Regions from separate parts of the Rahnella sp. Larv3_ips genome, predicted to be linked through region 3. Evidence: predicted binding sites of a transcription regulator. Region 3 holds the regulator's gene; each other region holds the start of a gene.

Region 1 (4,713 bases), 1.1 Mb from region 3:
ATTTAATTCGCTCGGCTTTCATTCATTCCATCCATAATTTCTGTTTATCGCAGGCCCGGCCTGATAATTCTTATCCCGCGACGATGATTTCTGCTTGTGTCCTGAGAAAGGCTAAGTAACATAGCAAAATCCCTTTTTACAGGGTGTCCATTATTTCTTAATCAACATCTGTATATAAAGAAAGAGAGAAATCTATGAGCGTTGTGCCTGTAGTCGACGTACTGCAAGGCCGTGCTGCGGTTGACAGTGAAGTCACCGTACGCGGTTGGGTACGTACCCGGAGAGATTCTAAAGCTGGTATCTCATTCCTCGCCGTTTATGACGGCTCCTGCTTTAATCCATTACAGGCCGTCGTCAATAATTCTCTGCCCAATTATCAGGACGATGTTTTGCACCTGACGACCGGTTGTTCTGTTGAAGTGACCGGCAACGTGGTGGCCTCCCCTGGCGAAGGCCAGAGTTTTGAACTGCAGGCGACCGCGATTAAAGTTGTTGGCTGGGTGGATGACCCTGATACCTATCCGATGGCAGCGAAACGTCACAGCATCGAGTATCTGCGTGAGGTGGCTCACCTGCGTCCGCGCACCAACCTGATTGGCGCAGTGGCTCGTGTGCGTAACACCCTGTCTCAGGCGATTCACCGTTTCTATCATGAAAACGGCTACTTCTGGGTGTCGACTCCGCTGATTACCGCATCCGATACCGAAGGTGCGGGTGAGATGTTCCGCGTATCTACACTGGATCTGCAAAACCTGCCACGCACTGACAAAGGCGAAATCGACTTCAGCGAAGACTTCTTTGGTAAAGAATCCTTCCTGACCGTATCCGGTCAGCTGAATGGCGAAGCTTACGCTTGCGCACTCTCCAAGGTGTACACCTTTGGCCCGACGTTCCGTGCAGAAAACTCCAACACCAGCCGTCACCTCGCTGAGTTCTGGATGGTCGAACCGGAAGTGGCATTTGCCACGCTGGACGACATCGCTTCTCTGGCTGAAAACATGCTCAAATATGTTTTCCAGGCAGTATTGAACGAACGTTCAGACGATATGGCCTTCTTCGCTGAGCGCGTAGACAAAGATGCGGTTGCCCGCCTTGAGCGTTTTGTAACCTCCGATTTCGCGCAGGTGGATTACACCGAAGCAGTAGAAATCTTAATGAATTGCGGTCAGAAATTCGAAAACGCGGTTTCATGGGGGGTCGATCTTTCTTCCGAGCATGAACGTTATCTTGCTGAGCAACATTTCAAAGCTCCGGTGGTCGTGAAAAACTATCCGAAAGATATCAAGTCCTTCTACATGCGCCTGAACGATGATGGCAAAACCGTTGCCGCAATGGACGTGTTAGCACCAGGTATCGGCGAAATCATCGGCGGTTCACAGCGTGAAGAACGTCTGGACGTATTGGATGCACGAATGGTCGAAATGGGACTCAAAACTGAAGATTATTGGTGGTATCGCGATCTTCGCCGTTACGGCACAGTGCCTCATTCCGGCTTCGGTTTAGGCTTTGAACGTTTAGTGGCCTATGTCACCGGGGTTCAGAACGTTCGTGACGTGATTCCGTTCCCGCGCACACCACGTAATGCAACCTTCTAATAAATTAAACTATTTTTAATTTACAGAATAATTACAAAACTAAGGCCAGCATTGCTGGCCTTAGTCATTTTTAAAAATAGATCCCCGTCACAAAGTTCCCTAAAATACACATTTTGTAATACATTCTTTCCCGCTGAAACATATTTAGTAATTTAGTAGCATTTTCGCTGTAGATTAAGCGAACCTCGGATGGAATAGTGCGTTCAGACACAGGAGACACCAAACTTTCATGAATAGTTCCCCAAAGAATTATTGACGGCAGTGGCAGGTGTCCGAATAAAACCAATGAGGGTAATAATAATGATGAAGCGCAACATTCTTGCAGTAGTAATCCCAGCATTGTTAGTAGCTGGCGCAGCTAATGCAGCAGAGATCTATAACAAAGACGGCAACAAACTGGATTTGTACGGTAAAGTTGACGCACGCCACAACTTCTCTGATAACGCCAGCGATGATGGCGACCAGACTTATGTTCGTTTCGGCTTCAAAGGCGAAACCCAAATTACTGACCAACTGACCGGTTACGGCCAGTGGGAATACAACGTTCAGGCTAACCATGCAGAAAGCGCTGGTGACGAAGGCAACAAAACTCGTCTGGGCTTCGCAGGTCTGAAATTTGGCGATGCAGGTTCATTCGACTACGGTCGTAACTACGGCGTAATCTACGACGTAATGTCCTACACCGACCAATTGCCAATCTTTGGTGATGACACTATGTACCAGAACAACGACAACTTTATGATTGGTCGTGGTAATGGTATGGCAACTTACCGTAACAGCAACTTCTTCGGTCTGGTTGATGGCCTGAGCTTCGCTGTTCAGTACCAGGGCAAAAACGACGAAGGTCGTGATAGCCGTGGCCCAATTGATTCCAATGGCGACGGCTGGGGTACTTCTGCAGCATACGCACTGGGCAACTCCGGTGTTAGCCTGACAGGTGCTTACTTCTCTTCTAACCGTACCTCTACTCAGAAAGCAGACGGTAACGGCGACAAAGCTGACGCATACGCATTCGGCGCGAAATACGACGCTAACAACCTGTACCTGGCAACCTTCTACGGTGAATCACGCAACACCACCGATTACGGCAACCCGGCTGCAATTGCTAACAAAACTCAGAACTTCGAAGTGGTTGCACAGTACCAGTTCGACTTCGGTCTGCGCCCATCAATCGCTTACCTGCAGTCTAAAGGCAAGCAGCTGAACGGCTTCACCGACAACGGCTCTACTTACACCGGCGGCGATGCTGACCTGGTTAAATACGTAGAAGTTGGTACTTACTACTACTTCAACAAAAACATGTCTACCTACGTTGACTACAAAATCAACCTGCTGGACGACAACAGCTACACCAAAGCCGCCGGTCGCAGCACCGACGACACTGTGGGTGTTGGCTTGCAATACCAGTTCTAATATCGCTTAACGATGCACTTACGGGTGCATCAAAGTGGATATCAAGGCAGAGCTTCGGCTCTGCCTTTTGCATTTATGTCTTCCTGAAAAGCCTCTTTACCCGCGGCTTGCCATAAAATATTTTAATCTCGGATTCGCCCTCACAACTCTGCTTACTTTTTCCCGCAAACGGTTGGCAAATAACCCTCTCTGGCGTTACCCTTAAAGCCTCTTTCGCACTATCAGGCTAATGGAAATTTCCAACATGTTTGAAAAAATCACAGCAGCACCCGCCGATCCTATTCTGGGTCTTTCCGATCTTTTCCGCGCTGACGACCGCTCTGATAAAATCAATCTTGGGATTGGTGTTTATAAAGATGAAACCGGTAAAACGCCGGTTCTGGCCAGCGTGAAAAAAGCCGAACAATTCCTGTTGGAAAATGAAACGACGAAAACCTATCTGAGCATCGACGGGTTGCCTGATTTCGCACACTGCACGCAGGAATTGCTGTTCGGAAAAGACAGTGCCGTGATCGCGGAAAAACGCGCCCGCACCGCGCAGACCCCAGGCGGCACCGGCGCGTTGCGTATTGCTGCTGATTTCATTGCCACGCAGACCAGCGCTAAACGCGTGTGGGTCAGTAACCCGAGCTGGCCAAACCATAAAGGCGTGTTTAATGCCGCCGGTCTTGAAGTCGCTGAATACAATTATTATGACGCGCCGAATCACACCCTTGATTTCGACGGTATGCTGAAAAGCCTGAGCGAAGCCCAGGCCGGTGACGTGGTGTTATTCCACGGCTGCTGCCATAACCCGACCGGTATCGATCCTACGCAAGCGCAGTGGGCACAACTGGCTGAACTCTCCGTCAGGAAAGGCTGGTTGCCGCTGTTTGATTTCGCCTACCAGGGCTTTGCCAAAGGTCTGGAAGAAGATGCGGGTGGCCTGCGCCTGTTCGTGGAAAAACACAAAGAGTTACTGGTCGCCAGCTCCTACTCCAAAAACTTTGGTCTCTATAACGAACGAGTGGGCGCCTGTACTTTAGTTGCCGCAGATGCCGACACTGCAGATCGCGCCTTCAGTCAGGTGAAATCCGTTATCCGTGCAAACTACTCTAACCCACCGGCACACGGCGCAGCCGTTGTGGCGACCATATTGGGTAACCCTGCCCTGCGCACCTTGTGGGAGCAGGAACTGAGCGACATGCGCCAGCGTATCCACCGCATGCGTCAGTTGTTCGTCACCACCTTGCAGGAAAAAGGCGCTAAACAGGACTTTAGTTTTATTATCAATCAGAACGGCATGTTCTCTTTCAGCGGCCTGACCAAAGATCAGGTTTTGCGTCTGCGTGATGAATTCGGCGTTTACGCGGTGAATTCTGGCCGTATTAACGTGGCAGGTATTACGCTGGACAATATGGCTCCTCTGTGTGAAGCCATTGTCGCGGTCATCTAAAAGATAAGCAGCGCTGTTCCATTAAAAAAGCCCGTCAGGTGACTGACGGGCTTTTTGCTGTTCCCAATATGGCAGAAAAATTACCAGACCGGCAATTCATCCTGCAGGAACGGATTGGTTTTACGCTCATAACCAAAATCAGACATCGGGCCGTGACCGGGGATGAAAACAATATCATCGCCCAGTGGCAATAATTTGGTTTTGATAGAGTTGATCAGCGCCTGATGATCGCCGCGCGGGAAATCACTGCGGCCTACGCCACCTTTGAAA
Region 2 (4,713 bases), on a different contig from region 3:
TCAACGCTGATACCTGACAGGCGCGTCGCGGATTCATTACCGCCCAGCGCGTAGATATAGCGCCCTAACCGGGTGTGATGCAGCATGTACCAGGCTGCAATAAACACCACGGCCATCAGCCAGACCGGTGTCGGAATACCCAGCGGGCGACCGATACCAAACCAGCCAAAGACATCTGCCACATCATTAAAACCGGTGCTGATCGGGCTGCCGTTGGTGTACACCATCGTGATACCGCGCAACAGCAGCATCATGACCAGCGTGGCGATGAATGCCTGCACTTTACCCTTGGCGACAATCATACCGGTGACGCCGCCCACCGCCGCCCCCAGCGCCAGCGCGGCGCCGACGGCTACAAAGGCATTCACTTCCAGCCCGACAATCGAGGCGGCAACCGCACCGGTCAGCGCCAGCAAAGAGCCGACGGATAAATCAATGCCCGATGTCAGGATCACAAGCGTCATGCCCACGGCCATAATGGCGTTAACGGAGGTTTGCTGAAGAATGTTAAACAGGTTATTCACTGTGAAGAAATTCGGGCTCATTGAAGAGACAACGGCAATCAACACCAGCAGCGCAATCAGAGACTTCTGCTCCAACAACCACTCTTTACTGATCCAGCGCTTTTTGGCTGATAATGTCTGAGAACTCATATCTGATTACTCCTGCGTCACGCGGTATTGCTTGCCGACAGCGGCTGCCATCAACACTTCTTGCGTAGCCTGTGCTATCGGGAATTCACCGCTTAAATGACCTTCGTGCATCACCAGAACCCGGTCACTCATGCCAATGACTTCAGGCATTTCTGAGGAAACCAAAATGATGCTTAGCCCTTCGCGCTTGAACTGGTTAATAAGCTGGTAAATTTCTTTTTTTGCACCGACGTCAACGCCGCGCGTCGGTTCGTCGAGGATCAGGACTTTTGGCTGCGTCATTAATCCGCGGGCAATCGCCACTTTTTGCTGATTACCACCGGAGAGCAGGCCAATAGGCTGCATCATCGATGGCGTTTTAATATTGAAGAGACGAATGAAATCTCCGACAGCCTGTTGTTCATCAGCATGTTTGAGACGTCCGCCGCCGTGGCTGAAATAACGCAGCGCTGTCAGCGACATGTTCTCTTTCACTGACATTCCAAGCACTAAACCATCACGTTTGCGGTCTTCGGAAATGTAAACGATGCCGTTCGCCAGCCCGTCCTGCGGTGAGTGAGTCACCACTTCGCGGCCATCCAGTGAAACGTTGCCACTTTTGCGCGGCAACGCGCCATACAGGATTTTCATCAGTTCGGTACGACCCGCCCCCATCAACCCGGAAACGCCGAGGATTTCGCCGCTGTGCAGATCAAAGCTGACGTTATCCACGCCCGGCCCGCTGACATTACGCACCTGCAAACGCAGCGCACCGCGTTCATGACTAATGCGGGGATATTGTTCTTCGAGGCGACGGCCAACCATCATTTCAATCAGCGTGTCTTCCTCCAGCGAAGTGACCGGACGCTCAGCGATGAACTGCCCGTCGCGGAAAACGGTGACGTCGTCGCAGATTTCAAAGATTTCTTTCATACGGTGGGAGATATACACCACACCGCAGCCAGCCGCTTTCAGCTCACGAATGACGCTGAACAGAGAGGCGGTTTCGGTATCGGTCAGGGCATCCGTCGGTTCATCCATAATGATGACTTTGGATTCAAAGCTCAGCACTTTGGCAATCTCGACCATTTGCTGGTCGCCGATGGATAAATCCCCCACCAGCCGGTTGCTTTTGTAACGCAGATTCAGGCGCGCCAGCAGTTTATCGGCCTCGGCATACATCTTTTTCCAGTTGATGCGGCCAAAACCGTTCACAAACTCGCGGCCAAGGAAGATATTCTCGGCAATGGTCAGTTGAGGGATCAGGTTTAATTCCTGATGGATAATGCCGATCCCGGCTTCCTGCGACGCTTTCGGACCGTTAAACACCGTTTCCTTTCCGAGGAAATGCACTGAACCGGCATCTTTTTGATAGATGCCGGTCAGCACTTTCATCATCGTGGATTTACCCGCGCCGTTTTCACCCACCAGCGCCATGACACGTCCCGGATAAACGCTGAGCGCCGCGCCGGAAAGTGCTTTTACGCCGGGAAAGGCTTTATCAATCCCTGTCAGTTGCAGCAAAGGTTGCATAAAGGCCTCAGAAGGTTACGCCGGCACACAGGATCACATTCGCGTACGGCGAACATTCCCCGCTGCGGATGACAGCCCGACTTTTTTCGGTTTGCGCTTTGAATGCCTCATGGCTGACGTAATCCAAAGCAATGGTGTTTCCCTGGTGTTGTTCGAGTTGTGTCAATCGGGCGAGTAACGCTTCATGGAGTTGAGGATTTTTCGTGAGGATTTCCTCTGCGAGGATAGCCCGCTCAACCTGCATCTCGTGTGTCACTACCTCTAAGACTTGTAAAAAGGTGGGAACTCCCTGGGTTAGCGCCAGATCGATGCGCTGGCAAGCTGCTGGCACCGGAAGTCCGGCATCGCCAATAACCAGCTGATCGGTATGACCTAACCGGGCAATAACAGTTGAGATTTCGGCATTTAACAGCGGTGACTTCTTCATTTTGACTCCTACAGCGAAACGTTTCGCTCACGGATGAGTTTATGAAAATGTCCGCACAAGGCAACGAAGATGTGATGGAATTGTGATCAGCGTCGAAACGTTTCGCTGAATGATTCAGAAATCAGAGGGCAATTTGAGTTAGTCGTTTCAGAAAGGATTACGCGCAAACAAAACAGGGTACCCGAAGGTACCCTGTCAGAGACTCAAATGAACGTCAGATTTCCACCTGAGTACCCAGTTCGATAACGCGGTTCGGCGGGATCTCAAACTGATCTGGCGCGCGCAGGGCGTTTCGGCTCAGGGCCATAAACAGCTTACCGCGGAAGTAGAGATACCAAGGGCGCTTGGTCAGGATCAGCGATTCGTGCGACATAAAGAACGACGTTTCCATCATCCGGCACGGCAACCCTTCCAGACCGCAGCGATGGAAGATCTCTTCCACATTTGGCGTTTCTTTAAATCCGTAACTCGCCACCACCCGCCAGAACGTCGGCGACAATTGCTCGATGGTGACGCGCCGGACGTTATGCACATAAGGCGCATCTTCCGTTCGCAGCGTCAGCAAGACCACCCGCTCATGCAGCACTTTGTTGTGCTTGAGGTTGTGCAGTAAGGCAAAAGGAATGACGTTGATGGCACGGGACATGTAGACAGCGGTGCCCGGAACACGAACCGGCGGCGATTTCTCCAGAGAAGCGATCATTGCCTCGAGAGAATTCCCGTGTTCGTTCATGCGGCGCATAAGACGGAAGCGCTCGCTTTTCCAGGTGGTCATCACGATAAACATGCACAAACCGAGCGTCAGCGGCAACCAGCCACCGGAGAACAGTTTCGTGGCATTCGCGGCGAACAGTGGAATATCCATAAACAGCAGACCGATCAGCAAAATCCCCACCAGGAACGGTTTCCAGTGCCAGTTTTTCAGCGCCACCGTGCAGGAGAGAATGCTGGTCAGCACCATGGTGCCGGTCACGGCGATACCGTACGCCGCCGCCAGATTGCTTGAGTGCTCGAAGCTGGCGATAACGATAACCACCGCGAAATACAGCAACCAGTTTATGGCCGGGATGTAAATCTGACCCGCTTCCATTTCCGAGGTGTGGATGATGCGCATTGGCGGTAAGTAGCCCAGTCGCACAGCCTGACGCGTCAGGGAGAACACACCGGAAATCACCGCCTGAGAAGCGATGATGGTCGCTAACGTGGCTAAAACCAGTAACGGAATCAACGCCCAGTCAGGAGCCAGCAGGAAGAAGGGGTTTTTGATCGCTTCCGGATTTTTAAGCAGCAGCGCGCCCTGACCGAAATAGTTCAGAACCAGAGACGGCAATACCACGGTGAACCAGGCCAGACGGATCGGGAATTTCCCGAAGTGACCCATATCGGCATACAGCGCTTCCACACCGGTAATCGACAGAACCACCGCGCCGAGTGCCAGGAAGGAGAAGGATTTATGCTCAATAAAGAAGTTAACTGCCCACATCGGGTTCATGGCACGCAGCACTTCCGGGTTCTGCATGATGCTGTTCACGCCAAGAACCGCAAGCGTCAGGAACCACACCAGCATGACCGGGGCAAAAAGTTTACCCACGATACCGGTACCGTGTTTCTGAATAATGAAAAGCAACGTCAGGACAGTAATAGAAAGAGGAACGATGTAAGGATCAAGGGACGGTGCCGCGATCTCCAGACCTTCCATCGCGGAAAGCACTGAGATGGCCGGCGTGATCACCACTTCACCATAGAAGAAGCTGCCCCCGATGAGGCCGAGGATCACCAGAACCGCCGTGGTACGTGAGGACGTATTCCTGCCCGCCAGAGACATCAGCGTCAAAATACCGCCTTCGCCCGCATTGTCCGCCCGCATCACATAAGTGAGGTATTTGAGCGACACAATCAGGATCAGCATCCAGAAAATCAGAGAAAGAAAACCAAATACGACGCTAGGCTCAACATTGAAACCATAGTGTCCGGAAAAACACTCTCTTAAGGTATAGAGAGGACTGGTACCAATGTCGCCATAGACCACACCAATGGCGGCCAGGGTTACTGCTGGGAGTGACCGTTTATGTTCAGTGCTCATATTTCGTTTCTTTTTTGCTCGAACATCCGTAAGCGATG
Region 3 (4,713 bases):
AAAGGCCTCTTCTGTCAAAACAGTTAAAACGACGCGAGCTGAAAGTAAGGCCGAGAGTAAGAAAGAAAAAACACTCAAAACCACCAGAGCTGAAACCAAAGCAGATAAGAAAAGTAAAACCCGGGCTTTGGCGAAAAACGCCACTGTAAAGACCAGCAAGAAAGAAGCGTATGGCCGACACCGAAAAGGCAAGAAATTAGCCGAAGAAGACAGCAAGCCCATTACGTTAAGCGCGACCCACAAGAAACGTTATCAGCATGCTCAGCAAACGGCGATGACCAAGCTGATGCATCAGGTCGGCAAACCTTATCGCTGGGGTGGTACCTCACCCAATACCGGTTTCGATTGCAGTGGTTTAGTGTATTACGCGTACAAAGATCTGATTCGTATCAAAATGCCACGCACCGCTAACGAGATGTACCACCTGCGCGATGCCGCACCGGTGAAACGCGGTGAACTGGAGTCCGGCGATCTGGTCTTCTTTAGAATTAATAACCGCGGTGCCGCGGACCATGTCGGGGTATACGTCGGTAACGGCAAGTTTATTCAGTCTCCGCGTACCGGTGAAGACATCAAAATTACCTCACTGGGCGACGATTACTGGCAAGATCATTATGTAGGTGCACGTCGGGTAATGACCCCAAAAACGATCCGATAATAAGCAGTTCGTTAAATTTGAAGTTCCGCTAATCATCACTGAATAGCATTTAACGAAGCGTTTGTGCAGGGAAGAATGTCGGCGAAAAGGGTCAGTGTGCAAAAATTGAAAAGGGCGATCCCTGTATAAGGGTTCGCCCTTTTTGTTGCCCGATGACAGAGCTTTTAGTTCATCACTGCGGTGAAGCTGAAAGCGATAATCATAAGCAACGCGCAAACGGTGGTAATCAACGACAATTTCAGATTACTGTCCATAAAACCCCCTTACGGATCAATTGTGGCGTTTCATTAAGCCACATAAAATGTGTGCCAACGCATTTTCTCATACTTCATCGCTAAAATCCCGCGTTGATTCATGCGCGATATTCCACAATAACACTTCCACTTTGCTGCATTATAAGAGAAAATTGTCGGTTACCACGCCTGTGTGCCGGTCGATTTCACCCGAGAGCGTTTTGCGCCTCACTCTGACGAATCCACCCAACGATTTCACTGCCTTTTTAAAAGCCCGCAGTGAAATCCACGCAAGCAAACGATTAACATAATGCTAACGTGCTGAAACACGTGAGTTCAGGAGTCATTGTTTACATGGCAACGATTAAAGATGTCGCTAAGCGCGCTGGCGTTTCCACCACAACCGTGTCGCACGTCATCAATAAAACACGTTTCGTCGCCGAAGACACCAAAACCGCGGTTCTGCTGGCTATCAAAGAGCTTCACTACTCGCCAAGCGCCGTTGCGCGCAGCCTGAAGGTCAATAACACCAAAACCATTGGCCTGCTGGCGACCTCAAGTGAAGCGCCCTACTTTGCCGAAGTCATTGAAGCCGTTGAAAACAGCTGTTTCTCCAAAGGCTACACGCTGATTTTGTGTAACTCGCATAATAATCTGGAGAAACAGCAGGCCTATCTGCAAATGCTGGCGCAAAAACGCGTCGACGGCTTGCTGGTAATGTGCGCGGAATATCCGGATGAACTGCTGAATATGCTGGAAGAATACCGCTCCATTCCGATGGTCGTCATGGACTGGGGCGAGGCGCGCAAAAACTTCACTGACAGCATTATCGATAACGCCTTCGAAGGCGGTTATATGGCCGGTCGTTATCTGATTGAACGCGGGCATCGTGATATTGGCGTGATCCCAGGGCAACTGGCACGTAATACCGGTGGTGGTCGTTTCCAGGGTTTCGTCAAGGCGCTGAACGAAGCTAACATTCCTCTGCGCGAAGAGTGGGTGGTTCAGGGTGATTTCGAACCGGAATCGGGTTATCAGGCGATGCACAAAATCCTGATGCAGAAACAGCGCCCTACTGCTGTTTTCTGTGGCGGTGATGTGATGGCGATGGGGGCTATCTGTGCCGCAGATGAGCTCGGTTTACGCGTACCGCAGGATATTTCGGTGATCGGATATGACAATGTGCGAAATGCGCGTTATTTCTCTCCGGCGTTAACCACTGTGCATCAGCCGAAAGAGCGTCTGGGCGAAATGGCGTTTACCATGCTGCTGGACAGAATTATCAGTAAACGTGAAGAATCACAGACCATTGAGGTTCATCCCAAACTGGTCGAGCGCCGTTCAGTAGCCGACGGCCCTTTCCGCGATTATCGCCGTTAACAAAAATCTGACGCCTGCCTGTGCAGGCGTTTTTTCTCGTCCCGGTCAATACTGGCTTCCGGTATCAGCAGCGTTTAAGCAGCGACGATGAGGGTATTGACTCCTGGCAGGCCAATGCGGGCGTAAGAGTTACGTTCTGACCAAACATTTATAACACCAGTAAACATCCGCCTCCCGGAGAGGTGGATGTTTATTTTCTAATCCCGTAACCATTCCTGATTCATCGTTTCTGTATCGCCCATGTATTCCAGCAGCCAGGCCAGCGAAGGAGAGGAGTTACTCTGATCCCACGTCAGGCAACACGGGCTGTCAGGGAAGGTATTCTCCAGCGCCAGAACCTGTAATTTTTGCTGTTCAATCTGATGACTCACGCGATGAACCGGCATCATCCCTACGCATAAACCTTCGCTCAGACACTCCAGCGCGCAAGTCCAGTCAGGCACGACCAGGCGCCGCTGATTATCCAGCGTCCAGGTATCACGTTTGGGTAAGGTGCGCGAAGTATCCTCCAGACACAGCGCCGGATAAGGCCGCAGTTGATCATCGTTCAGCGCGCCGGAGAGCTGCGCAAGCGGATGCTGAGGGCTGACGACACAGTGCCAGTCCATAAAACCCATATCGCGAAAACTGAAACGCCCGCCCACCGGCACCGCCCGCGTCGCGCCAATTGCCACGTCTGCGCGGCCATCGACCAGCGCATCCCAGACGCCGTTAAATACTTCGGAATGAATGATAAGTTCCGTATCGGGGAAATGACGGTAGAAATCGAGCACCAGCCGCCGCGTTCTGGCGGGTTTCACAATTCGGTCTACCGCCACCCGCAGCTCGCCACGCCAGCCGTTTGCGACCTGCTGGCACTGCCGACGCGTAGCTATCATTTTTTTTGTCAGAATCCGTGCTTCATCAACGAAAACTTTTCCGGCAGGCGTCAGCACCACGTCACGGTGACGCCGTTCAAACAAAGGAACAGCCAGCCAGTTCTCCAGCTGACGAACGGTATAGCTGATGGCAGAAGGCACACGGTGAAGATCCTGCGCTGCTGCGCTGAAACTACCGGTACGTGCTACCGCATCAACCACTTCAAGGGCGTATTCTGACCACATCACTTAGCCTTCAATATTTTTCACAGCAGATTGCAAATATTAGCGTTTCACAAGACTGTTATCAAAGCGTTAAACTCTGCATCCCAACTGTTTTCTGCATCACATCATCTGCAATACATAAATTAACGAGACAATAATGAAACCCTCCTTTGGATTTATGCTCTATCTCGCCGGATTGAGCATGCTCGGCTTTTTAGCCACAGATATGTATCTTCCCGCCTTCAGCGCGATGCAAATCAGCCTGATGACCAGTCCGGGCATGATCAGCGCCAGCCTGAGTATTTTCCTCGGCGGTTTCGCGATCGGGCAACTGCTCTGGGGCCCCCTCTCCGACCGCATTGGCCGTAAACCGGTGCTGATTATCGGCCTGACGCTGTTTGCCATTGGCTGTCTGGGTATTTTGTGGGTGGAAAATGTGCGTGCGCTGCTGGCGCTGCGTTTCTTACAGGCCGTTGGTGTGTGTGCCGCCGCAGTCACATGGCAGGCGATCGTCGTTGACCGTTTCTCACCGGATGTGGCAAAAAAAACCTTCGCCAGCATCATGCCGCTGGTCGCACTCTCGCCGGCTCTGGCACCGCTGCTCGGCGCATGGGTACTGAATCACTTTGACTGGGAAGCGATTTTCGCTCTGCTGACAGGGGTCACGGTGATCCTCCTTATCACCACGTTGACCTTGCGTGATAAAAAACACGCAGAACATCCGCCCGAAAATAAAGCCGGTTTTGGTACTTTGCTCACTTCCCGTATTTACACGGGTAATGTGATGATTTACGCCGCCTGCTCTGCGGGTTTTTTCGCATGGCTGACCGGTTCACCGTTCATTTTGAGTGATATGGGTTACACACCGGCGGTTATTGGCCTGAGCTACGTACCGCAGACCATTGCGTTCCTGCTGGGGGGTTTTGGTTGCCGGTTAATGATCAGCAAAATGGATGGCAACAAAATTCTGCCATTTTTATTAGCAGGTTATTGCCTGAGCGTTGTCTGGCTGTTTGTTATTGCCATGTTCACTGATGCCGGTTTAGTGAGTCTGTTGATTCCGTTCTGTTTGATGGCTTTGGTGAATGGTGCAATCTATCCAATTGTCGTCGCAAATGCATTAATGCCATTTCCTGCTAATACAGGCAAAGCCGCCGCGCTGCAGAATACCCTGCAGTTAGGGCTATGTTTTATTGCCAGTCTGATGGTTTCCGCATTTATTGCGCAACCTCTTATGGCGACAGTTACCACCATGCTGTCTACACTCATCTTGGTAGTTTTAGGTCGCTGGTTGTCACAACGACAAACAAAACGCCAGGCAGACAGCGAAGAGTCCTGTCAGCAGACTGAAGCACGCTCT

The links. The regulator PurR, encoded in region 3, represses purine synthesis genes. The targets are predictions, from matches to a motif close to CANGCAAACGTTTGCNTG.
Region 1: ED901_RS03260 (amino acid aminotransferase) is a predicted target of PurR. The motif match lies at 3,170-3,187, and genes of this name have one in related genera.
Region 2: rbsD (D-ribose pyranase) is a predicted target of PurR. The motif match lies at 2,604-2,621, and genes of this name have one in related genera.

Annotation. Positions count from the first base shown of each region.
Region 1 is NZ_MJIB01000004.1:183,003-187,715, reverse strand. Features, by position in the region: gene asnS (asparagine--tRNA ligase) at 195-1,595, shown strand; gene ompC (porin OmpC) at 1,896-3,008, shown strand; gene ED901_RS03260 (amino acid aminotransferase) at 3,253-4,443, shown strand; gene ED901_RS03255 (MBL fold metallo-hydrolase) at 4,524-4,713, opposite strand, start outside.
Region 2 is NZ_MJIB01000021.1:322,014-326,726, forward strand. Features, by position in the region: gene rbsC (ribose ABC transporter permease) at 1-653, opposite strand, end outside; gene rbsA (ribose ABC transporter ATP-binding protein RbsA) at 660-2,165, opposite strand; gene rbsD (D-ribose pyranase) at 2,173-2,592, opposite strand; gene kup (low affinity potassium transporter Kup) at 2,807-4,675, opposite strand.
Region 3 is NZ_MJIB01000004.1:1,321,553-1,326,265, forward strand. Features, by position in the region: gene ED901_RS08400 (C40 family peptidase) at 1-658, shown strand, start outside; gene ED901_RS08405 (YnhF family membrane protein) at 823-912, opposite strand; gene purR (HTH-type transcriptional repressor PurR) at 1,246-2,271, shown strand; gene punR (DNA-binding transcriptional activator PunR) at 2,469-3,374, opposite strand; gene punC (purine nucleoside transporter PunC) at 3,511-4,713, shown strand, end outside.